Regions from separate parts of the Shewanella sp. WE21 genome, predicted to be linked through region 1. Evidence: predicted binding sites of a transcription regulator. Region 1 holds the regulator's gene; each other region holds the start of a gene.
The links. Region 1 encodes sigma-54, which starts transcription at its own class of promoters, with help from an activator protein. Its sites were predicted from a motif close to GTTGGCACGNNNNTNGNNT; they were not measured.
Positions count from the first base shown of each region.

Region 2: a site for sigma-54 is predicted at 1,757-1,775, ahead of CKQ84_RS00595 (DUF3192 domain-containing protein). Genes of this name have one in related genera too.
Region 3: a site for sigma-54 is predicted at 3,231-3,249, ahead of CKQ84_RS15300 (flagellar assembly protein FlgT). Genes of this name have one in related genera too.

Region 1 covers NZ_CP023019.1:2,667,302-2,675,011, reverse strand. Annotated here, with positions in the region: gene lptC (LPS export ABC transporter periplasmic protein LptC) at 1-58, shown strand, start outside; gene lptA (lipopolysaccharide transport periplasmic protein LptA) at 45-599, shown strand; gene lptB (LPS export ABC transporter ATP-binding protein) at 596-1,327, shown strand; gene CKQ84_RS11600 (RNA polymerase factor sigma-54) at 1,435-2,913, shown strand; gene hpf (ribosome hibernation promoting factor) at 2,942-3,229, shown strand; gene ptsN (PTS IIA-like nitrogen regulatory protein PtsN) at 3,232-3,675, shown strand; gene rapZ (RNase adapter RapZ) at 3,672-4,526, shown strand; gene CKQ84_RS11580 (HPr family phosphocarrier protein) at 4,513-4,788, shown strand; gene mgtE (magnesium transporter) at 5,039-6,403, shown strand; gene CKQ84_RS11570 (molybdate ABC transporter substrate-binding protein) at 6,483-7,319, opposite strand; gene CKQ84_RS11565 (OmpA family protein) at 7,585-7,710, opposite strand, start outside.
Region 2 covers NZ_CP023019.1:132,891-140,600, forward strand. Annotated here, with positions in the region: gene CKQ84_RS00580 (DUF962 domain-containing protein) at 1-266, opposite strand, end outside; gene CKQ84_RS00585 (GNAT family N-acetyltransferase) at 259-897, opposite strand; gene CKQ84_RS00590 (DUF2789 domain-containing protein) at 1,048-1,281, shown strand; gene CKQ84_RS00595 (DUF3192 domain-containing protein) at 1,293-1,700, opposite strand; gene CKQ84_RS00600 (hypothetical protein) at 1,865-2,248, shown strand; gene CKQ84_RS00605 (Zn-ribbon-containing protein) at 2,248-3,021, shown strand; gene syd (SecY-interacting protein) at 3,117-3,767, opposite strand; gene queF (NADPH-dependent 7-cyano-7-deazaguanine reductase QueF) at 3,827-4,684, shown strand; gene CKQ84_RS00620 (LysR family transcriptional regulator) at 4,767-5,708, opposite strand; gene CKQ84_RS00625 (alkyl/aryl-sulfatase) at 5,832-7,710, shown strand, end outside.
Region 3 covers NZ_CP023019.1:3,467,578-3,475,287, forward strand. Annotated here, with positions in the region: gene CKQ84_RS15280 (N-acetylneuraminate synthase family protein) at 1-158, opposite strand, end outside; gene CKQ84_RS15285 (hypothetical protein) at 237-476, opposite strand; gene CKQ84_RS15290 (motility associated factor glycosyltransferase family protein) at 473-1,801, opposite strand; tRNA gene CKQ84_RS15295 (tRNA-Arg) at 1,853-1,928, opposite strand; gene CKQ84_RS15300 (flagellar assembly protein FlgT) at 1,984-3,150, opposite strand; gene CKQ84_RS15305 (FlgO family outer membrane protein) at 3,431-4,063, shown strand; gene CKQ84_RS15310 (LPP20 family lipoprotein) at 4,060-4,509, shown strand; gene CKQ84_RS15315 (flagella synthesis protein FlgN) at 4,637-5,062, opposite strand; gene flgM (flagellar biosynthesis anti-sigma factor FlgM) at 5,065-5,388, opposite strand; gene flgA (flagellar basal body P-ring formation chaperone FlgA) at 5,464-6,171, opposite strand; gene CKQ84_RS15330 (chemotaxis protein CheV) at 6,377-7,297, shown strand; gene CKQ84_RS15335 (protein-glutamate O-methyltransferase CheR) at 7,398-7,710, shown strand, end outside.

The sequences.
Region 1 (7,710 bases):
CAACGCGCAAGAAGTGCAATTGACCAGTCAGGTAGTAGGAACATATGAAGCAAAATAACGTATTACTTGCCAGCCTAATGCTAATTATGAGCATGAGTGCTTTCGCGAAAGTCGGCGACTTAAAGCAAGAAGTCAAAATTAAAGCTGTGAGCCAAACTGCGGATATCAAAAACAACCAGATCATCTTCTTTGGTCCAGTTGAAGTTACCCAAGGCTCAATAAAAATCCAAGCAAATGAACTGCGTGCATTTTCCGCTGAAGGTGAAAATAGCAAAACTTTGGTCGCCACAGGCAACCCTGCTACGTATAGCCAGATATTAGACGATGGTCGCCCAGCATCGGCAAGCGCGAAAGAAATTCGTTACGATATGGCAAGCCGCACCTTAACACTGAAAGGTATGGCGTCATTAGATCAAGCGGGTAGCCAAGTTACAGGTAATTTAATCCGCTATAACATGATTCAACAGAAATTGATGGCCGAGAGTACTGGCAGTGGTGACGATCGCGTGATCACTATTATTCAGCCTGAAAACTATCAAGATGATGCTAAATCAGACGCTCCGGCGGATAAACCTGTAAAAAAGCAGGACTCTAAATGACCCAAATCACCTTAAGAGCACAAAATCTGGCGAAAAGTTACAAGAGTCGCCAAGTGGTTAAAGACGTCAGTCTGACGGTAAAAACCGGTCAAGTCGTTGGCCTACTCGGTCCAAACGGTGCAGGTAAAACCACGACTTTTTACATGGTTGTCGGGCTAGTGAAGAGCGATAAGGGACATATCTTTATCGACGATGATGATTTAACCGCAGATCCTATGCATCTGCGTGCCCGCAAAGGCATAGGTTACTTACCGCAGGAAGCCAGTATCTTTCGTAAGCTAACTGTTCATGACAACATCATGGCAGTACTGCAAACTCGTAAAGAACTTAAAAACGAAGAACGAGAAGAAGAACTAGAACATCTGCTCGAAGAGTTTCATATCACCCACATCCGTGACAGCCAAGGCATGTCATTGTCGGGTGGCGAACGTCGTCGCGTCGAAATTGCGCGAGCTTTAGCCGCTAATCCTAAGTTCATTTTGCTCGATGAACCGTTTGCCGGCGTCGATCCTATTTCGGTTATCGACATCAAGAAGATTATCGAACAACTCAAAAGTCGCGGCCTTGGCGTACTGATCACAGACCATAATGTCCGCGAGACATTAGATGTATGTGAACATGCTTATATTGTGAGTCACGGAAACCTGATTGCCGAAGGAACTCCTGCAGAGATCTTAGACAATCAGCAAGTTAGGGCTGTGTACTTAGGTGAACAATTCAGGCTATAGTTAATCGAGCGAAGCCAATGGAGGCAATTTATACCGCCATTGGGCTTCACTCAAGATAATAATAAGCGACCTCATCCAACAATAATAACGTAGGGATCAGCGGTAACATGAAAGCGTCACTCCAGCTCAAACTGGGTCAACAGTTAACCATGACGCCACAATTACAACAGGCCATACGTCTGTTGCAACTGTCGTCATTAGAACTGCAGCAAGAGATCCAGCAAGCATTAGATTCTAATCCCCTTCTCGAGCTGGAAGAGGATCAATTCGACGCCACTAAAACCCCTGTAAACCAAACGCTATCCGATACGGATTTCAGTGAATCTAGCACTCTGCCACCAGAAAAAGACAGCTCCACCATAGACACGGCAGAGTCGCTAACCAAAGAATCCATGCCCGATGAGCTCCCCATGGACACCACATGGGATGAAGTGTTTACCGCCTCCCCAAACTCAGGCCCCGGCGGCAGTCGTGAAGACGATATGCCCTTCCAAGGCGAGACCAGTGAAGGTTTGTACGAACACTTAGAATGGCAAAAAAACCTCACGCCGTTTTCTGAAACCGATTTAGCCATTGCCACCGCCATTATTGATGCCATCGACGATCAGGGCTATCTCACCCAAAGCACTGAAGAAATTCTCGAAGCCATGGGCAATCCTGAAGTTGAGCTTGACGAAGTCGAAGCCGTACTCAAGCGTATTCAGCATTTTGATCCCATAGGCGTTGCCGCCCGCGATTTAAGTGAATGCCTGTTGATCCAACTGTCGCATTTCGCCGCTGATACTCCCAACCTAGAAAACGCCCGCATGCTGATCAAAGATCATTTAGATCTGATCGCCGCCCGAGACTTTAGGTTGTTGATGCGTAAGACTAAATTAAAAGAAGATGAATTAAGGGATGGTATAGCACTCATCCAAACCCTCAATCCTCGCCCAGGTTTGTTGATCACGCCCAATAATGACGAATACGTTATCCCAGATGTGTCTGTGTCGAAGAAAAATGGCCGCTGGGTCGTTGAGCTTAATCCTGACTGCATGCCAAAAATCAATGTAAATCAACATTATGCTTCTATGGCACGCAGTACCAAAAACCAAGCCGATAGCCAATTTATTCGCGGCCATCTGCAAGAGGCTAAATGGTTTATTAAGAGCTTAGAAAGTCGTAACGATACTTTGCTTAAAGTTGCTAATTGCATAGTGCAATATCAGCAGGGTTTCTTTGAGTACGGTGAAGAAGCCATGAAGCCTATGGTGCTTAACGATATTGCCGAAGCGGTAGAAATGCATGAGTCCACCATCTCACGGGTCACAACTCAAAAATACATGCATACCCCTAAGGGACTTTTTGAACTAAAATACTTCTTCTCTAGCCACGTCGGTACTGACGATGGTGGTGAGTGCTCATCCACAGCAATCAGAGCCTTTATAAAGAAACTGGTGGCAGCGGAAAACCAGAAAAAACCATTAAGCGATAGTAAGATGGCACAACTTCTGGCAGAACAAGGGATCAACGTAGCCCGCAGAACCATTGCGAAGTACCGAGAGGCTATGCTTATTCCACCTTCTAATCAGCGTAAAAGTTTATAACCTACAGTGGATATCGGAGGACGTTTCTATGCAAATAAACCTAAGTGGGCACCATATCGAAATTACCGAATCGTTACGTGCATATGTAGAAGAAAAGTTTTCAAAACTTGAACGCCATTTCGAACAGATCAATAATGTGCACGTTGTGCTCAATGTTGAGAAAATGCAACAGATTGCCGAAGCGAGAATAAACCTCATAGGTGGTGAAGTTTTTGCTACTTCAGAGCATGCTGACATGTATGCCGCTATAGACGCCCTGATTGACAAGCTTGACCGTCAGGTTATTAAACACAAAGAGAAGTTAACAAAACACTAATAATGGAACTTTGTACCATACTGCGGCCGGAGTGCACTACCTGCGCCACTCCGGGCAGCAAGAAAAAGGTACTGGAACTCATCAGCGACTTAGTCGCTGCCCAGTACCCGACCCTCTCATCTCAAGAGATATTCGAAAGCCTAGTGGCGCGCGAAAAGATGGGGAGCACAGGTATAGGTAACGGCATCGCCATTCCACATGGTCGACTAGCCGATATAGATCAGCCCATTGCCATACTAATTAAGTGTGAAGAGCCGATAGCATTTGATGCTATCGATAAGCAACCTGTTGATATTTTATTTGCACTACTGGTGCCTGCAGACCAATGTCAGCAGCACTTAAGTACTTTGTCTTGCATGGCCGAAAAGCTGAGCGACAAGCAAATATTAAAGCAATTACGCAAGACGCATGATGAAACGGAACTCTATCAGGTAATCACTGGATGAAACTGGTCATAGTGTCGGGCCGCTCAGGCTCAGGCAAATCTGTCGCCCTTAGGGTACTCGAAGATCTCGGCTATTATTGTGTCGATAACCTTCCCTTGCCATTGATTGGCAGTTTGCTTGAGCAACTCAAAGGCAGTAACGATCTCGTCGCCATCAGTGTCGACGTGCGTAACATGCCTGAGCAGGATAAGGTCTTAGTGAAACAACTCGCTAGCCTACCACCAGATACTGAGTTAACGAGCTTCTTCCTTAACTCCAGCGATAAAATTCTGCTCAAGCGTTACAGCGAAACCCGCCGTTTGCATCCTTTGTCGAAGAGCCGAGTCTCTTTGCAAGAAGCGATAAAGCTGGAGGGGAAACTGCTCGAGCCTATGTCAAAACTGGTCGATCACTACATAGATACGTCGAATTTGAATATCTATGATTTAAGCGACCAAGTCAGACAAATTCTCCTTGGTAGTGTCGATAAAGAACTCGTGATCAACTTCGAGTCCTTTGGCTTTAAGCACGGAATGCCCACCGAAGCCGACTTTATGTTCGATGTGCGCTTCCTGCCCAATCCCCACTGGGAGCTGGCGCTGCGGCCATTAACTGGCTTAGATGAACCCGTAGCTGAGTTCTTAAATCGCCAACCACTGGTCAATAAGTTCATCTGGCAAATCGAAAATTTACTGGAGACTTGGCTGCCGCACCTCGAGCGTAACAATCGCAGTTATTTAACTGTGGCCATTGGCTGCACAGGTGGACAGCACAGATCGGTTTACGTCGCAGAGCAATTGGCAAAACGCTTTAGTAACGGTAAACATAAAGTTTATGCCCGTCATCGAGAGCTCAATAATGCCAAAGCTTGAACGTCAGATAACCATCTGTAATAAGCTCGGTTTACATGCCCGTGCCGCCACTAAGTTGGTGGTACTGGCTTCCGAGTTTGATGCGACCATCACCTTAATCCAAGGTGATAAACAAGCATCGGCCGCCAGTGTGCTTGGCTTGCTGATGCTTGAAACTGGCATGGGTAAAACCATCAAGCTTATCGCCGAAGGCCCAGATGCAGAGCCGGCTCTCGATGCCATTTGTGCCTTAATCGACGCTAAGTTTGACGAAGCCTGTTAGTTTCACTTCACACTAAGCACTTCATCGTTAGTTTCACTTCATGTCTAGTTTAAAAAACTTGCCATTCAGACATGGCAAAACATTTGTCGCTCGACGATACAAGCTACTGGCGATTACACTAGCGGTCATTGCGCAAACCTTAACCTTACCTTAGCCGCCTAAATCTATGTCATCGACTGACGCTTAGTCACCGCTAAATCCTAGCCCAACACTAAGATCTCAAACCAATTTGCCGCACAATGGAGGACAAATGCCCGTAGATAATTCAGAAAACGATCACACCGGACATAGTCTTGACCAGTTAAACCAAGCGCTTAGCAGCGGCATGTTCGTACACGTGCGCAATATGCTGCAAAAAATGGCCGCCTCAGATATCGCGCTGATCTTAGAATCATCACCGCCAAGTGCCAGACAAGTACTGTGGCAGCTCATCGATCAGGAACAAATAGGCGACATACTCGATGAGTTGAGTGAAGAACTCAAAGACCCACTGATCCGCAGCATGAGCCCTGAGCGAGTCGCGAAAGCGACAGCAAGCATGGACACCGACGATCTCGCCTATATTCTGCGAAGTCTTCCCGACGCCGTTTACAAACAAGTGTTGCAGTCGATGACGGAGCAAAATCGCCTGAGGGTAGAACAAGCCCTATCTTATCCAGATGAGACCGCCGGCAGCTTGATGAATACGGATACAGTCACCTTAAGACCCGATGTGAATATCGATGTGGTGCTGCGCTATCTTCGGCAAAGGGGCAACCTACCCGACACCACAGATACCTTATATGTGGTCGACAAACAGGACAAAGTCCTTGGCGGTGTTAGGCTGGCAGATCTGCTGACTTGCGCGCCAAGCACCACAATTCGCAATATCATGGATCCCAATATTCAAAGTATTCCGGTGAGCATGTCCGACAGCGAAGTCGCGCAGAAATTCGAACGCAATGACTGGGTATCGGCACCTGTCGTCGACAGTGATGGTAAGCTACTCGGGCGTATCACAATCGATGACGTAGTCGATGTTATCCGCGAAGATGCTGAACATTCCATGATGGGTATGGCGGGGATGGACGGAGATGAAGATACCTTTGGTCCAGTGCTAAAAAGTACCCTACGTCGCTCACTCTGGCTCACGATTAACTTATTCGCCGCCCTGCTCGCCTCGTCGGTCAGCAATATGTTTGAAGGCACTATTGAGCAATTTGCCACTATCGCCATCCTAATGACGATTGTCCCTAGCATGGGCGGTGTTGCCGGTAATCAGACCTTAGCGCTCGTGATCCGCGGTATTGCTTTAGGACATATAGGCCAAAGCAACGCCCGCTGGCTTATCGGTAAAGAGCTATCTATTGGTTTTCTCAATGGCTTGATGTGGTCTATTTTAGTCTTTGTCGCCGTGTGGCTATGGAAGGATGATATGGCACTGGCGGGATTAATTGGTAGCGCCATGCTGATCAACATGACAGTAGCTGGGCTTGCAGGTGCGAGTATTCCATTGATTTTAAAACGACTTAAAATCGATCCTGCCCTCGCTGGCGGTATGGTGCTCACCACAGTCACTGACGTGGTTGGCCTGTTCGCCTTCCTCGGGTTAGCGACGCTCTACCTGATGAACTAACGCTTTAACAGTTTGAGCTAATAACAAAAACGGCACCTCAAAGGTGCCGTTTTTTATCCCGCAGGAAAACTAAAGAAGGCTATTTTGCCGGAGGTTGGAAACCATAACTGCTCAAAATCGCTTGGCCTTTGGTCGATAGAATAAACTCAGCTAACGGCTTAGCGACAGTATTAGCGCCTTGTAAAACCAGTAAACCATAGTCGGCACCCACGGCGAGTTCCTGCGGTAAGTCGATGATTTGTAAACTCGGCACTTCTTTTTTAGCCAGCACAGCATTAGTGCAATAGGTTAAAAAGATATCCGCTTGCTTGTTTTCCATTACCCAGCCATAGGGGTTACGATCCTTAGGCGATTTAACGCTCTCAGGGCCGCCCGTCAGTTGTAATGCCTTGGTCTCTAACGCGGCTTTCGCATTAGGTTTTACCACTTCGGCCTTAGCAAAAACGGCCCAGGCATAATCACCCGCGGGGTCGGCTTTCGGGGTTGAGGTGCCGACTTTAACCTTAGGATCTAACAAGGTATCGAGTAAGGTCGAACTCGTCACCTGAACTGTGTCTTGAGCAATGGCGCAGAGTTGATTACGGGCAAACATTTGCACCGCTTCGCCCTGACCCGAATCCACTAATGCCTGTGGATGTTTCATATTCGCCGAGGCAAAGATATCGACTTTCTCGCCCTCTTGAATGCGTTTTAACAATAAACCTGAGGGCGCATATTGCGCTACAACACTCATTTGCGACTGTGCTTGATAAGCAGCAATAATATCACTCATCGCAGCCTTTAAACTGCCTGCTGCGCGCAGTTCTATCGGCGCGGCTCCTGTGGTCACTTCGGCTTTCATCGGCACTCCTTGTACAGCCGTCACCATGATGACAGGACTTAAACTCAAGGCTAGTAACACATTTTTGCTTATCATAGTCATATTCTCCTTTAGGCACTAAAAGTCATTCTTGTGACTTATCCCCATACAGAACGTGAAATCGATAAAGGGATCAAGCTGAACTCATCCCAAGGTAATTAGCAGTGATATGTTTGTGGTGCAGGTCACTCAAGGTGCGCTTCATAAAGGACAAATTGTCTAATTGAAGCACGGCAAGCTAATCACTCAATTAGCCCACCACTGAAAACAAAAAAGTCGCCCCAGGCGACTTTTTCAGCGAGAACTTTGTGCTTAGACCAGACTATTTACCCGTTGGTATTAGTACGATCTCAACGCGGCGGTTTTGTGCTCGGCCATTTGCATTGGCATTTGATGCAATAGGACTCGCTTCACCCATACCTTTTGATTTTACACGGGCAGAGGCAAC
Region 2 (7,710 bases), 2.5 Mb from region 1:
ACCCAATCTGCCATCAAACTGTAAAAAGGATACTGAAATGTCGCGGGTCGATTCTTCTCAAATACGAAGTGTCCCACCCATGCAAAACCATAACCAACAATAGGAATAAACCAGCATAGCCACCAGGCTTGTGAAACCAAGGCAATGCCAATCAGCAGCAGAACTAAACAACTGCCAACAAAGTGTAATTGCCGACAAGTCGGGTGCTGGTGTTGGGATAAATAGAAAGGATAAAAATCGGCGAAACGTTTATAAGAGTTAGTCATCTTGTTGAACCGAATAGAATAAAAGCTGGCCATGGACACTGCCGATACTCAGCTCGCCGATGGATACAAAGTCATGCTGAGTAAACAGTTGCAAGTGGTTCTCCTGAGCGATAAACACACCAATGCCATCCAAATCAGGCTGTTCATCACACCAACTCACCACAGCTTGCACTAACTTATGTCCAAGTCCTTTGTGCTGTTCATTTGGTGCAAGAGCAATAAACTGCAAAATACCGCAGTGCTTACTGGGTAAAAGTTCAATAATACTGGACTCTTTGTTCATTAGTGCTTGAGTCGATTGCCAACCTGTACCTAACAACATCTTTAAGCGCCAATGCCAATAACGCCCTTCCCCTAAAGGCACTTCTTGAGTAACTACACAGGCTAACCCAAAGAGTCTTTCATGGTCGAATAAACCAATGAGGGCTTGTTTTTGTTGCCATAACGTATTGAGTTCTTCCCTGATTGCGGCGCGCAATTTTTGCTCATAAGCGGCTTTGTCTGAGGTAAAGAGTGAATCGACAAAAAAAGGATCATCATGGTAAGCGTTATAGAGAATAGAAGCGGCAATGCGTAAGTCTTCCGCGGTCAAATAGACTGCGCGGCAGTCCTCCAGAATTTCATTGTCCATCGTTAGCATTCCTTGACTTAGCTCACACTTTTTTATGCGTAACTGTTAATCTACCAAGGAAACTAAAAAGTGCAAATTTTAATCATAGATTGCATTTTTCAATCAGGCGCTTACTCTAAACGAAGGCACTATACTGAAAAGGAAATAATGATGGATACAACTCCAGTAGACTTAAGCCACTTGTTTGAGCAACTCGGTTTAGACAGTAGCGACGAGGCCATAGCGCAGTTTATTGCAACCCATGATATCGACCATCACATCCATTTAAGCCAAGCGCCCTTTTGGACCCCTGCCCAAAAGAGCTTTATCATTGAAGGTTTAGAAGCCGATGCCCTCTGGACTGAGCCCATTGAGCAATTAGACACTCAGCTACGTAAACGATAAGACTCGTTGGTTCAGATTTTACCGTAAGCCGTTTCACCCCAACCCACTAAGGCATTGTTGCTCAGCACGATAGGCGTGCATTCATCCTTAGTGGTTTTTCCATCGCCATTATTACGCTGGGTACGATAAAACAACACTAAGACTTCTTTATTGGCTTCACCTTGTTGAGCACTTTGTTGAATATAGGCTTCACTAAAATCAGCAGTGCCCATTAAGATTATCACTTGGTCTTTAGGCATACCTAAGCTCAGTTTGGTTAAGTTAGTGCGATTTTTATCCTGCACTTTCTCCCAAGATTCGCTGCTATCCCAGCCCGATTCTCCATCACCGACATTGACCACGCAGCCGCTAAGACCTAAGCTTGCGAGCCCTAAAAAAGTGATGGCGATAAGTTTGTTATTCAATTTATGGTTCATCATGTGACATCCTGTGTAATTATTATTGAAGCTTAAAAATGGTATTTCGGCTGGACAATAAGCAAAATAAATGCCACAAGACAACACACTGTTTTTAAATGAAAAACTTAATTATTATTTTAATAATTGGTTTAAACAATTCAACAAAGTAAGGAATTTTGCTAATTATGAGTCCCCTTGACCAAGTATTAGCGGCCGCACGTTCGCTCGAAGCCTGCGGTAAAGTACCGAGCCTTGCCTTAATTAAAACCCGTTTAGGTAGTAGCCTACCTTTACCTATATTGATCCAAGGCTTACAGCAATTTAAATCTATGCCTAAGGCGGATCGCGAGCGTTTAGCTGAGTTGCAAACGATCAGCCCTACAACTGACGTTCCCGCAACTAACGATACCTTAACCCTTACTGTGCTCGCCGAGCGCATGCAGATGCAACAGGCGTATTTTGAACGTCATGCTGAGCAGCAAAAAACAGAAATAATGCAATTAAAAAACGAACTGCTTGAACTTAAACAACGCATCAACTTATTAGAAATCCAAGGAAAAACAGCTTAATGTTTGTCACTGAACTGCGCTTCGAATGCTTCGCCGACACCACGATATCTGCCGCCGAGAAGGCCATTAATCAGCTCCTTGAAGCCTATCGAGCTAATGGCCAAATCTTAGGGCGAGAATTTGCGGTCGCCTTTAATGACGGTGAATTTAGAGTGCGTTTATTGATGCCAGAGAAAAGCAGTTTAGCGCACAAATATCACAGCCCTTGGGTCAAAAAAGCCTTAGTAGAATTAACCGACGCTAAACTACTCGCGCCGCGGGAAAAGTTTATTGGTCAGGATATCAATTCTGAAGTAAGTAATACCGAAACACCCAGCTGGCAACTGCTATACACCAGTTTTGTGCATATGTGCTCGCCCCTACGCAGCGGCGACAATTTATTGCCCATTCCCCTGTACCGTATACCCGCAACCTTTAATGGCGATCATAAACGTATTATCCGTTGGCAGAGCGAATGGCAAGCCTGCGACGAGCTGCAAATGGCGGCGGCCACTAAGGCAGAATTTGCCGCACTAGAGGAATTATCGAGTCCTGACAGTGATTTATTTCGCAGAGGTTGGGATTTGCGCGGTCGTATAGAATATCTCACTCAGATCCCGACCTATTACTACTTATATCGCGTTGGCGGCCAAGATTTAGCCACAGAAAAAACGCGACCTTGCCCACGTTGTGGCAGTCATGATTGGAAACTCGATGAACCTTTATTGGATATGTTCCATTTTCGCTGCGAGCCTTGCCGCATAGTGTCGAATCTGTCTTGGGATCATCAATAACATCTGTTTATCCCCTTGCAGAACTCAACCTAAGATAAGCCACGCTTAGGTTGAGTTAATACTTAGGTTGATAATAAAAATTTCGCTCACAAAAGTTAACGTTTACCTAAAAGGTTTTGCCACATACGTTTAAAACTGGCGAAAATACCAGGATGTTCTAATGCTGGCATAGGTAATTCTTCATGTTTAACGGGTGGTGCTATCCGTGGCGATAATGCTTCAATAAACGCAGTCAAACTCGAGGACAATTGCTCAGATTGCACTTCACCAGGGATTTCAATCCATACGCTACCATCACTGTTATTGATGGTGAGCATTTTATCTCCCTCATCTAACAGACCGATAAACCAAGTCGGTGACTGCTTCAGTTTTTTCTTCATCATCAGATGACCAATCAAGTTTTGTTGCAGGCAGTTAAAATCGTCATCATTCCAGACTTGCAGTAACTCCCCGGTGCCCCACTTAGAGTCAAATAATACTGGGGCGGAGAAATAATGACCGTAAAAATCATTGATCTCTGGCCATAAAGTTAACTCCAGTGCATGCTCTACATTGGCGAAACTGCCTTCAACTTTGCGTTTCACTGGCTGCCAAGAAACGGCCTGTTCAAGATCCGGTTGAAATTCGCCTTGAATACACACAGAAGGCTCACCCTGTGGGTAATAACGCGGTAGTTCACCTAAACTCGTTAAGTAAGCTTGATGATAGTTTTGCAAAAATTTATCGAGTGCGGGCAGACAAGACACTTAAGCACAATCCAATTTCAGGTATAATGTGCGCCTATTTTGACATGGAAACAGTATTGATGACACAGAATCACGATCCCTATAGTGATGCGCAAGCGCTTGTTGGCCTAACTTTAGGTAAAGCCACAGACTACCAAGCCGAGTATGATGCGTCGCTGCTGCAAGGGGTTCCACGCTCACTAAACCGTAATGCTATTGCACTCACAGGGACGTTACCGTTTCATGGTGCCGATATCTGGACGGGTTATGAGCTGTCTTGGTTAAATGCCAAAGGTAAGCCTATGGTGGCCATAGCTGAATTTCATTTAAGCTATGAAAGCCTGAATCTGATTGAGTCGAAATCGTTCAAACTGTATCTCAATAGCTTTAATCAAACCAAGTTTGATAGCCTAGATTCACTGCAAAAAACCTTAGTGCAAGACTTAAGTCAGTGTGCTCAAGGTGATGTTAGCGTTAAGATTATCGAGCCAAAAAGCTTTGGTATTCAGCGTATTATTGAGTTACCAGGCACTTGTATTGACGATCTCGATATTGAAGTCAGCGATTATAGTTTTAATCCTGATTACTTAGTTAACAGTACAGACGATAAGCAAACGGTCGCGGAAACGCTTAATTCAAACCTGCTGAAATCCAACTGTTTGATCACTTCGCAACCCGATTGGGGCAGCGTGATGATCCGTTATCAAGGCCCTAAAATCGATCGCGAGAAACTGCTGCGCTATTTGATTTCTTTCCGCCAACATAACGAATTCCACGAGCAATGTGTCGAGCGAATTTTCGTCGATTTAAAACGTTTTTGCCATTGCACTAAATTGACAGTTTACGCCCGCTACACGCGTCGCGGTGGTTTAGATATCAACCCTTATCGCAGTGACTTCGAGCAACCTGGCGAAAGCCACAGACTCGCAAGACAGTAAAGACCTTCTTAGGCTATTAGATTAACAATCTGAGATAGAAAATAAAATTTAAAAACTGCAACAAAGCTCTGAATCGCTAGCCCTAGCTGCTCGCTAGATTCAGAGCTTTTTTATTCACAGTATTTGCACTCGCATTGAGCAATAAACGCCGTAGCCATTGATGGCTCGGGTTTTGGGTATATTTACTGCTCCACACCATATACAAATCAATTGGCCTTGTTTTCAGGGGCATAGGTAAAATCTGTAAGCCGAACATCTCAGCGTACTGACTGGCGTACCGCAAAGGCGCTATGCCTATCGCCTCACTTTTGCCAACAGTTGCAAACATACTCAATAAAGATGATTGCTCACTGTACATCTTGCGCCTTGGTAACACGCCTTCGGTAAACAAATCCCCTGCAGTCAAATTAAAACGCCGCATATTTAAAAAGACGTGTTTCTCCTCAAAATACTGCCCATGGGTGATAGCACCTTGAATACGAGGATGCTGCAAACTGACGATACAAACGAGGGTTTCGGTGAAGAGTAGTTTACTCGAGAGCAAACTTTGCTGGGCGGGCTTAATGTCTATGGCAACGGCGACCCGCTCAAGCAAAATATCGCGATATAGCTCATCCTCCTGCGGCGGTGACTCGCGGAAAATGACTTCAATATCCGCATTCTGTAACAAAGCCTGCACGCCTGATTGCAGCGCTTCGATAACCGACTCATTAGCATATACATAAAAGCGCCGCTGGCTCGAGTTGGGATCAAAATGCTCAAACCCCAGTAATACGGTTTCAATATCCGCCATGGGCTGCTCAAATTTACGGTACATCTCCCTTGCCACCGATGTAGGCTCAATTCCCCGTCCAACTCGATTAAACAGCGACTCCCCGACCCAAGCCCTGAACCGGCTTATCGCATTGCTCACGGAAGACTGAGTTAAATCTAACTCCTGTGCCGCTTGGGTGAATGAACGAGTACGGTAAACCACCATAAACACGCGTAATAAATTTAAATCTAATGGCTTTCGTGTCGGCATAAGGGAGCGCACTCATTCACTATATGAATATTACAACCCAAGCTAACTCGAGTTATCTAAATACACAAGCTGGCTATACTCAAACCATCAACGACACTATCCCACTTTTTGGTAGGTAAAATAATGCAAAAATCTTTGATGACAATGAGTATTATCGCCAGCTTCTCTTTAAGCGCCGTGGCCGCGGAACACGAGCATGAACATATTAGCCTGCACTATCAGGGAAAGCCTGCCACCGAGCAAACCATTGCGGTAAACAAAGCCACGGCAGCAAGCCTTAATTTTGCCGATAAAAAAGCCTTTGAAGAGTTTTCTAAAAATCTTATTGCTGAACTAGATGAACCAACAGCAGCCATTTTACGTGCCGATTTCAGCTTTATTGGCGACAAAACCCCAGACACAGTAACCCCTTCACTTTATCGCCAAGCCCAATTGAATATGGTGTCTAACGGCTTATACAAGGTCACAGATGGCATTTATCAAGTGCGTGGCACTGACTTATCGAACTTAACCCTTATCCGCGGTAAAACAGGCTGGATCCTTTATGACGTACTGCTGACCAAAGAGTCAGCAAAGCAATCCCTTGAGTTTGCGCTTAAACACTTGCCCGAGGGCAATGACTTACCCGTAGTCGCAATGATTTATTCCCACAGTCATGGAGATCATTTTGGCGGATCCCGCGCCATCAAAGACATGTTCCCAAACGTCAAAGTCTATGGTTCCAATAACATCACCAAAGAAATTGTCGACGAAAACGTCCTCGCTGGTAATGCCATGAGCCGCCGCGCCGCCTATCAATACGGCGCAACATTAGAGCGAAACGATCAAGGCATTGTCGATGCCGCACTTGCTAAGGGATTATCCAAAGGCGAAGTGACCTACGTTAAACCCGATGTCACCTTAAATGCCAAAGACAAGTGGGAAACACTCACCATTGATGGTATCGACATGGTGTTTATGGATGCCTCAGGCACAGAAGCCGCCTCGGAAATGGCCACCTATATTCCCTCAATGAAAGCATTGTGGACCGCAGAGCTCACCTACCACGGCATGCACAACATTTATACCTTACGCGGGGCAAAAGTCCGAGATGCGATAAAATGGTCTAAGGATATCAACGAATTACTGACTCATTTTGGTAATGATGCACAGGTTATATTCACTGCCCACTCAGCCCCCGTATTTGGCAATACTGATATAAACCAATACTTAAGAATGCAAAGGGATAACTATGGCCTAGTGCATAATCAAACCCTGCGTTTAGCCAATAATGGCGTGGGTATTCAAGATATTGGCGATGCGATTCAAACCACTATCCCTAAGGCTGTGCGCGATACTTGGTACACCAATGGTTACCATGGCACCTACAGCCATAATGCCAAAGCCGTGTACAACATGTACCTTGGCTATTTCGATATGAATCCCGCCAACTTAAACCCACTACCGACAAAAGATGAAGCGACGAAATTTGTGGAGTATATGGGTGGTGCCAAAGCCGTAGTGAAACATGCCAAAGCCGACTATGCCCAAGGCGAGTACCGTTTTGTGGCCACCGCACTCAATAAAGTCGTGATGGCAGAACCTAATAACAAAGAGGCAAGACAATTACTTGCCGATACCTATGAGCAACTGGGTTATCAAGCCGAAGGTGCTGGCTGGCGCAACATTTACCTCACTGGCGCCCAAGAGTTACGCGTAGGCATTCAACCCGGCGCGCCTAAATCGGCCTCTGCAGATATTTTAGGAGAAATGGACATATCGACCCTGTTTGACTTCCTCGCCGTAAAAGTCGATAGCCTCAAAGCTGCTGAACTTGGGCTAATCAGGCTTAATGTGATTAACCCCGACACCCAAGAAACGCTCTATGTTGAACTAAGTAACGGTAATTTAAGCAATATTAAGGTTGATAAACCGATGGAGGCCGATGCCAATCTTTATATTGATAAACGCTATATTACGGGGATTTTACTCGGAAAAGTCACACTTAAAGAGTTACTGGCTA
Region 3 (7,710 bases), 800 kb from region 1:
ATCTCGGGAGCGAAAAGTTGCTCTATTTGGAAAAGCTGAAACTTTACGGCATCGCAACCAATGTCTGCAGCAGTTTTAATAAACTCAATGCAACGCTGTAAGTCTCTATGATGGTTGCTGGAGACTTCAGCGATAAAAATAGGTGAATGTGTAGTCATAGTTACTCGCAAATGGCTCGGTATAGTCTATTAACGGCAAGTCTCTGGGAAGCTTGATGCCCTGTTGCTCTTGCTTTATCAGACTAGTTCTATTAGTTCATACTCTAAATAATCGGCAAGGCTTAACCAATCGTGTTGCTCTTGTGCCTGAAGCATAGCAGGCAATATTTGCTGAAAAGTCGAATTAAGGACAAGTTCTGGGCAGTTTTTTTCTATTTTATCAAGACATAACCGTAACTCTACTGAAGCCTTTGCTTCTTGACCGAGTCTAAATAAACCTGCCGTTTGCCGCAGTGAATCTTGTAGGCTTAAGCTCATAATATAAGGTCCTTATACTGAGAACCGCGAATTTTAGCGCCTGATAAACTCGCTTGGTAAAACTTTACTTCTGGATGCTTGGCGATATAGTGTTCCAAGTGTCTGAGATATGCTCTTAGGTTTAGATCCGTCGCTATCCGCTGGCCTTTGCCATTGATCAACCAGTGTTTAGCTTCCTTCACTTTCTGAATAACCGCATTAACCCATATTTGTTCTTTTATATCGTTTTGACCAAATTTGTGATCATTCCAGAACGCATGACTCTTGTTATTGCAATAACAAAAATCACACCCTAATAGGGTAATTTCTTTTGCCTTTAATTTGATCGCTAAATCAATTGCCGGATGAATGACGCTTCCACTCGTGAACAGTCTTAGTTTGGGATATCGAGATGCGAGCTTGTCATATATTTTACTGCCTCCATAGGCAATAAATCTTTGGCCTAACCAAGCATTAAGTACAATTGGATCAACTCGGGGAAAATAAACAAGATTGATGTCATGAGTTGAGGCTAGCGGTAAATGGTATTCGCCTATTAACCCGTCAATGCAGATCACAATATCTGGTTTTATATTATTGTGAAGTAAACCACGTAATGCTGTATCGGCCGCAATGATCAGTGGTCTATGGGAACTTGAACTAATTTGTTGCAGATAATCATAATGTTCTTCTAAAGAAGGACCCGAGCCAATTACGATAGCCTTATAACTACTATGACTATTTATTAAGCTCGCGGCATCAGGATCGTGAGTAATATAGAGTTGGTTATCCTCGAAGCGTTTTAATATTGCAGGATCATCAGATTGATGTCGCTGATTAGAGAACTCACGATTGAGCTCCATGACTAATAAGTCTCTGAGAGTCGCATTTTCATCACTGACAAGGGCGAGATCTGGTGTAATTGCAATATTTGGAAAATTTAACTTTGTGCTTGGAAGCGCAGTCAAATTAATGTTCGGATGCTTTAACCATTCGCTTTGATCTGTGTAACTGATGAGGAGGGCAAAAACGCTGAGGTTTAAAATGCAAACATCAATTGAAAGATACTGTGGATTATCGATAAGTAAACTTGGTACATCTCCCATACCGACACCGTAGACGGTTACGTGAGTTGCATCTGCAGGTAATGTACTGATAAAGAGCCGTGCTTCGGCGATGCGGTTATGACGACTACTGAGCTGAATACCATTGACACTGATAGTTTGATTGCGACCGTTGACAAGGCGGGCATCTAATTCATTGATGGTTTGGCTTTTGACCGCAGCGGCTACTATAGGCCAACGCTTAACGATAATATTGAGATTAGACGCAAATAGCTCGGTCATTCCGTTTCTCCGGAAGATTTCTGGGAGTTTGATATCACCAAGGTCACTATCTGGTCTCTCCACAGGGACTCGAACCCCGATCGGCCGCTTAGGAGGCGGCTGCTCTATCCTGTTGAGCTATGAAGAGACGACAGTGATTATACTGGTTTTATCTTTGATTAAAAGGCTTATGATTTAGTTGCTTAAATCTTAAGCGCTATGTCGTTTATCTGTACATTGTAGGCGGCATTTTGGTCTACAAGTACTGCGGTGGCGCTTTCTTCGCTTACTTGCTCAATTTTTACCGTTGCACGACTTTTGCTCGCGACGGCGCGCATTTCATTGAGTCTATCGGGTAAGTTTTGTTGTAATACTACTTGGAATTTATCACCGACACGAATGCCATGTTTACGGCCTAGATTTAATATAATCCTGTCTGCTTGTCGGCTAACGACTTGGCCAAGTAATGGCCTGCAATTAAGTGTGCTGTCTAAATCTCGGGTAGCTTGCAATATTAATTGAGTAATACTTTTTCCATAGGAGGAACGCCAGAATCTATTACTGTTGGGAGCAATGATAGCCTGTTCTTCAAATTCCCATGGGGCCGATGTGCTGTAGCTTTTGCTCCAGACCTCTTCGCCACTGATCCCATGATAGAGGCTGAGTTTGAATTGAAATTGCCTTAGCGGAGCTTCATCCCAAAATCCTAAGAAGGTGGGTTGTACAGGCTCTATCGATATATCAATGATCTGCGGTTGAAGAATATATTGGCTGTCGGTAATTTCACTGAGCCAGCTTGGAAGTCGATAACCGCGAATATCCACTAGGTCTTGTTCAATATCGAGTCGCTCGTTAGCATGGATGTGACTAAAGCCAGTTGAAGAGTAATCTTCTATAGTGTTCCCTAACGCCTCTGAAATGACCTCTTCAAAGCCTGAAAGTTGTCCATATCTAAGCTGAGAACGATCTTTTATTTGTGTTTGAGGTATTAAAATAGCGGCCTTTAATTGGCCATTAGGACACTGTTGTGTTGGATCATCATTTAGATCGAGGCGTAGGGATACATATATTTTATTTCCCTGAATTTGTTCACTTACGAGTTGGATGTTTATGGCTTGGGCGTTGCGATTTATCGCAAAGTTATTTTGTGTGAGGTTACCATTAGAGGTTTGTTGCTCGCTGGATATTTGAATACCTGTGCTTAATGTCGCATAGCTAACAGCTTGATTAATTGCTTCTTCCCTTGCTTGAGCTGTATTACCATTGATAATAGTTGCTTCTCCGCTGGCTTCTATCCATTCGGCTCTGGTGGGCAAAGAAAGTAGTAAAAGGCTCAAAATGATGAGCGAAGCTGAACCTGTTATGTGCATCAATTCAATCCTTATCGCTAAGCTAATGGCGATATTACCAATCGAGCCAGTTTTCTGACTCTTAATCTAATATGGCAATAAAGCAAATTTCGTGCCTGAGTATGAGAACTTTTGATAAAGTTTCCATTGTTACAGTCGATATACTGCGTAATAGAAGAATATTGTCGGACTGAGGTTAATATTGGTCCGAAGATTGCTGGTTTTTGTTACTCATTAAAAATTTGAAGCTTAGAAAGTGAGTCATTTGACTGGCAATGCACCCATAGATGAGGTAAATCCAATGCTAAAGCGTGTGATTATTCCCTTAACATTGATAATGTTAGGTGGATGTGTAGCTAAACCAGTTACGCCGCCCAAACCGAGTTTAGTGGATGGCAATGGGTTGCCGCCAACGGCAGTGATTAACCATTTAGCACAGCGAATAGTGACTGAGCTCGTTAAGCAAAATGATGCTTTGCGTGCTGATCAACCTATCGTAATTGCAACACCAGTATTAGTGGGCGATTTGAATGGCACTAATGCGTTAGCGCAACAGTTACAGCAAGGATTAATGACATCGCTCCATAGCTTTCAGTTTAATGTGGTGGATTTAAACTTAGCTGATGGCTTGAGAGTAACATCTGACGGGGATTTTATTTTGACGCGAGATTGGCAAAAATTGTCGAAAGATCTTCCTGTTGAGCATCTTGTCGTTTCGACTATGAGCGTAGTAACCAATGGTATGGCGATCAATACTCGGATTGTGAACATTAGTAACAATCGCGTGGTATCGGCATCTCAAACTTTTGTGACTCAAAAAGAGTTGGCAAACTACATGCAGCCTTCGGAGCAAATTGTGTCACAAAATGGCATCTTATATCGTCAGGCGAGTCCAGGCATGAATGAAGTGCGTGTCTTAGGAGATGGAAAATGAAACGCTACCTTTTAGTTATTGTGGCGCTAATGCTAACTGGCTGCGCTGCTAAAGATAGATATGTGCAATGGGAAGATGTGCCGCCGCCGAGTTTTCCTAAGTTAACGGCTATAGGATATGCGCCCTTAGCGACTCAACCGGCTAAAGAGCAATCACAAAGAGTGTTGATGGCTATGCAGGCATCAAAAATTGTGGCTTATCGTGAATTAGCGGAACAAGTTTATGGGCAGAAAATAACGGCAAATAGCAGTGTCAGTGATTGGATGTTGACGGACGATAATGTCAAAGCGTCAGTTTCTGGCGTGATCCGCGGCGCACGAGTCGTTAAGAGTTATCCAGCAGGCGAGCATTATGTCACTGAGTTAGAACTTGATTTTTCACAGGTTTGGGCGCTTTATCAACAACAGAACCGTCCACAACGAGTGAAGGAAGTGACGTATTTCTAGCGTTATTGAATGTATGTTCAACAGCATGTATTGAGCCGCGTATTAACGCGGCTTTTCTTTTTGTACAAGACATTAAGATCTAATCAGAGCTTAGAAAAGGGAATGCTAAGTGGGAGTGATGCGCTTGTTAGGCCTTTAAATCATTGCCTAAACTTGAGATAGTCGAGGTCTTGCCTTTATCGTTATAGGTGAGGCTGGAGGCGTTTCTGCTGGCTTGTAAAGCTTGAGCAAAGCGATTTAAACTCGCTAAATTCATCTCAATTAAACTGGCATTTTGTTCGTTTAATTCTTTGCATTCAGTCAATGCGTCTTTGATCTCGGCCATTTTATGTACGAGTTCGACTTGCTGAGTGAGTAGCGATTTATCACTGTGTTTTGCCAGAATATCATCATTATTCTTTAGTTCTTTCAGACATTGCGATTTTTCGTTAGCAAGGGAAAGCAGTAAATCGGCGTTTTGGTCAACCAAAGCGCCTTTTTCCTTGAGTATGATTTGCTTAAGAACAGCCAAATGGGCGTGTTGTAGATCTACCAGTTTAGCTATTTCAGTCATAGTTACTCTTTATTTAAGTCATTAAGTTCGGCTTCAAAACTTGCAATATTGGCAGCCAACTTTTCAGGGTCAATTTTATAGCGACCTTCGGCAATAGCTTGTTTGATTTCGGCTACTTTCTTTTGATCAACTTCAGGAAGGCTAGCCATTTTAGTCTGAGCTCCTTGAAGTTGTTGTGCCTGGGCCGTAATGACCACTGAATCGCTTCTCTGTGGTGTTGTCGATTTTGCAGCAACTTGAGCAGATTGATCGCTGCTCGTTTTCGTTGCGCCTGAACGAACTTGCGCAGTCGTTGCAGTATTGAGTTTGCTAATATCAATTGCCATTTTAGGCTCCAGCGTCGTGTGTACGGGATTTCTTAACTGGGGTATCGGCAGCTTACAAAAAAGCTTTAGATTATTTTACATTCTTACTTCAACTTCGCCAATGCCTGTGACTATAGCATCTAGTTCTTTGTTTGAACTGCTATTTTTGACTCTGATCCGATCACCTTTATTGCCATCTTGTAGGGCTTCGCCCACTGTTTTGAGCTCGAATGAGCCTGAACGAACGTAGATAGATACCGAATCATTTTTACAAACGAAGCATAAGTTGTTGCTTAATATTGGATTATCTTTTGCTACTCGTCGTTTTACTCGCACGCCAGCCAATTTACTCGGGTCATCGAATTCGGCACCTCTCAAGCTATTTTGTTCAATGTAACGGACTTCTACTTGACTAGGAGAGATGAGTTCGCCTGGTGCTAAGATTTCGGTTGAGACAACAACGGGGAATAAGATATCCACCCGAACCGAGATATAGATTTGCCAAGGGTAAGCTAAGTCTTGTGTATCGCAGCTGACTTTTAAGGTGTTATTACGGCTAATTTCCCTATCGCTAGCCAGTTCTACTTTCATTGGAGATGAACATTGTGACGGCAGCATTCTTGCGTCAACCATCTGTGGCGAAATATTTACTTTGGCATTTTCTGGAACGGATATTTTTTCTGAAATAAGCGCTTTAGCTAATTCTGAGATTGCCGATACGGTGGGGACAATAGGCTCTGCACTCGCAAAAGCGGGCATGAAGAGGGTGAAAAGACTAAAAAAACAGACTAAATTTACTTTCATAATGAAGAGACTAGCTTGTAACGCCAGAATGCACCTATACTTTTATTAAGTTCGAAGCTGACCACTGTAATAATAATTTGCATCACTGTCAGAAGATTGACTCAGTTTCGACTATGTTTATCGATAGATAAGACGTAAGCAATTAATATGCCTATACTCAACTGAGTTATAGGGCCGAACATAAACAGAACAACAAGGCAGAGTTATGTCGAGTATTCTTGATTCAGTCAACAAACGAACCCAGCTCGTTGGACAAAACCGTTTAGAATTACTGCTTTTTAAATTAAACGGTCGTCAACGGTTTGGGATTAACGTGTTTAAGGTGAAAGAAGTACTGCAGTGTCCACCACTGACCACTTTGCCTAAACTTAATCCTTATGTGAAGGGTGTTGCTCATATTCGTGGAACAACCATTTCAGTGATTGATTTGAGTGCGGCAACAGGGGGAAAACCTTTAGCGAGCACTGAAAACTGTTTCATCATTATTTCTGAATATAACCGCAGTGTTCAAGGCTTCTTGGTCAGTTCTGTTGAGCGGATCATCAACATGAATTGGGAAGCGATTATGCCTCCGCCGCAAGGTGCTGGCCGTTATTCTTATCTGACAGCTGTGACTGAAATTGAAGGTGAATTAGTTGAAATTCTCGATGTGGAAAAAATCTTAGATGAGATTTCACCAGTTAAAACGGCTATCAGTGAAGAAGCCAATGAAAAACTGACCCTCGACAGAACTCAGCATTATCATATTATGGTTATTGATGATTCTGCCGTGGCGCGTAAACAAATTATTCGTTCACTCGAGTCATTGAATTTACAAATTGATACCGCAAAAGATGGTCGCGAAGCATTAGACAAGCTTAAAGAGATCGCCAAAGAGATGGATAATGTGGCCGATGAGATCCCCCTCATAATCTCTGATATTGAGATGCCTGAAATGGATGGCTACACCCTGACCGCTGAAATCCGAGATGATCCTAAGCTTAAGCATATTAAAGTGGTACTGCATACTTCGTTAAGTGGTGTATTCAATCAGGCAATGGTTCAAAAAGTGGGGGCTAATGACTTTATCGCTAAGTTTAATCCCGACGAACTGGCTGCTGCTGTGAATAAGCATTTAAGTTTGTAATTGCTGTAGGTTAGTACCTAGATACGCTTTACGCTATAATCTCGACTTTATAACATGATGGTTTCGCACTGATTTTGGTGCTTGCTATAGGATTTAGGATGTGAATGTGCCAAATAAATCACTCGCTGAGGCTGAATATAATCAATTTAGGTTGTTCTTAGAGCAACACAGCGGCATCGTACTGGGTGAAAATAAGCAATATCTTGTGCGCAGTCGTCTTGCTCCTTTGATGGGCAAATATAACCTGCCATCCTTATCTGATGTGGTTAAGCATTCGATGAAGCCTACTGAGCGTGCGCTCAGAGCTGAAGTGATCGATGCTATGACGACTAATGAAACCCTTTGGTTCCGTGATCGTTATCCATTTGAGTTGTTGAATAATGTCCTACTACCTGAATACAGTCGTCTGGGGC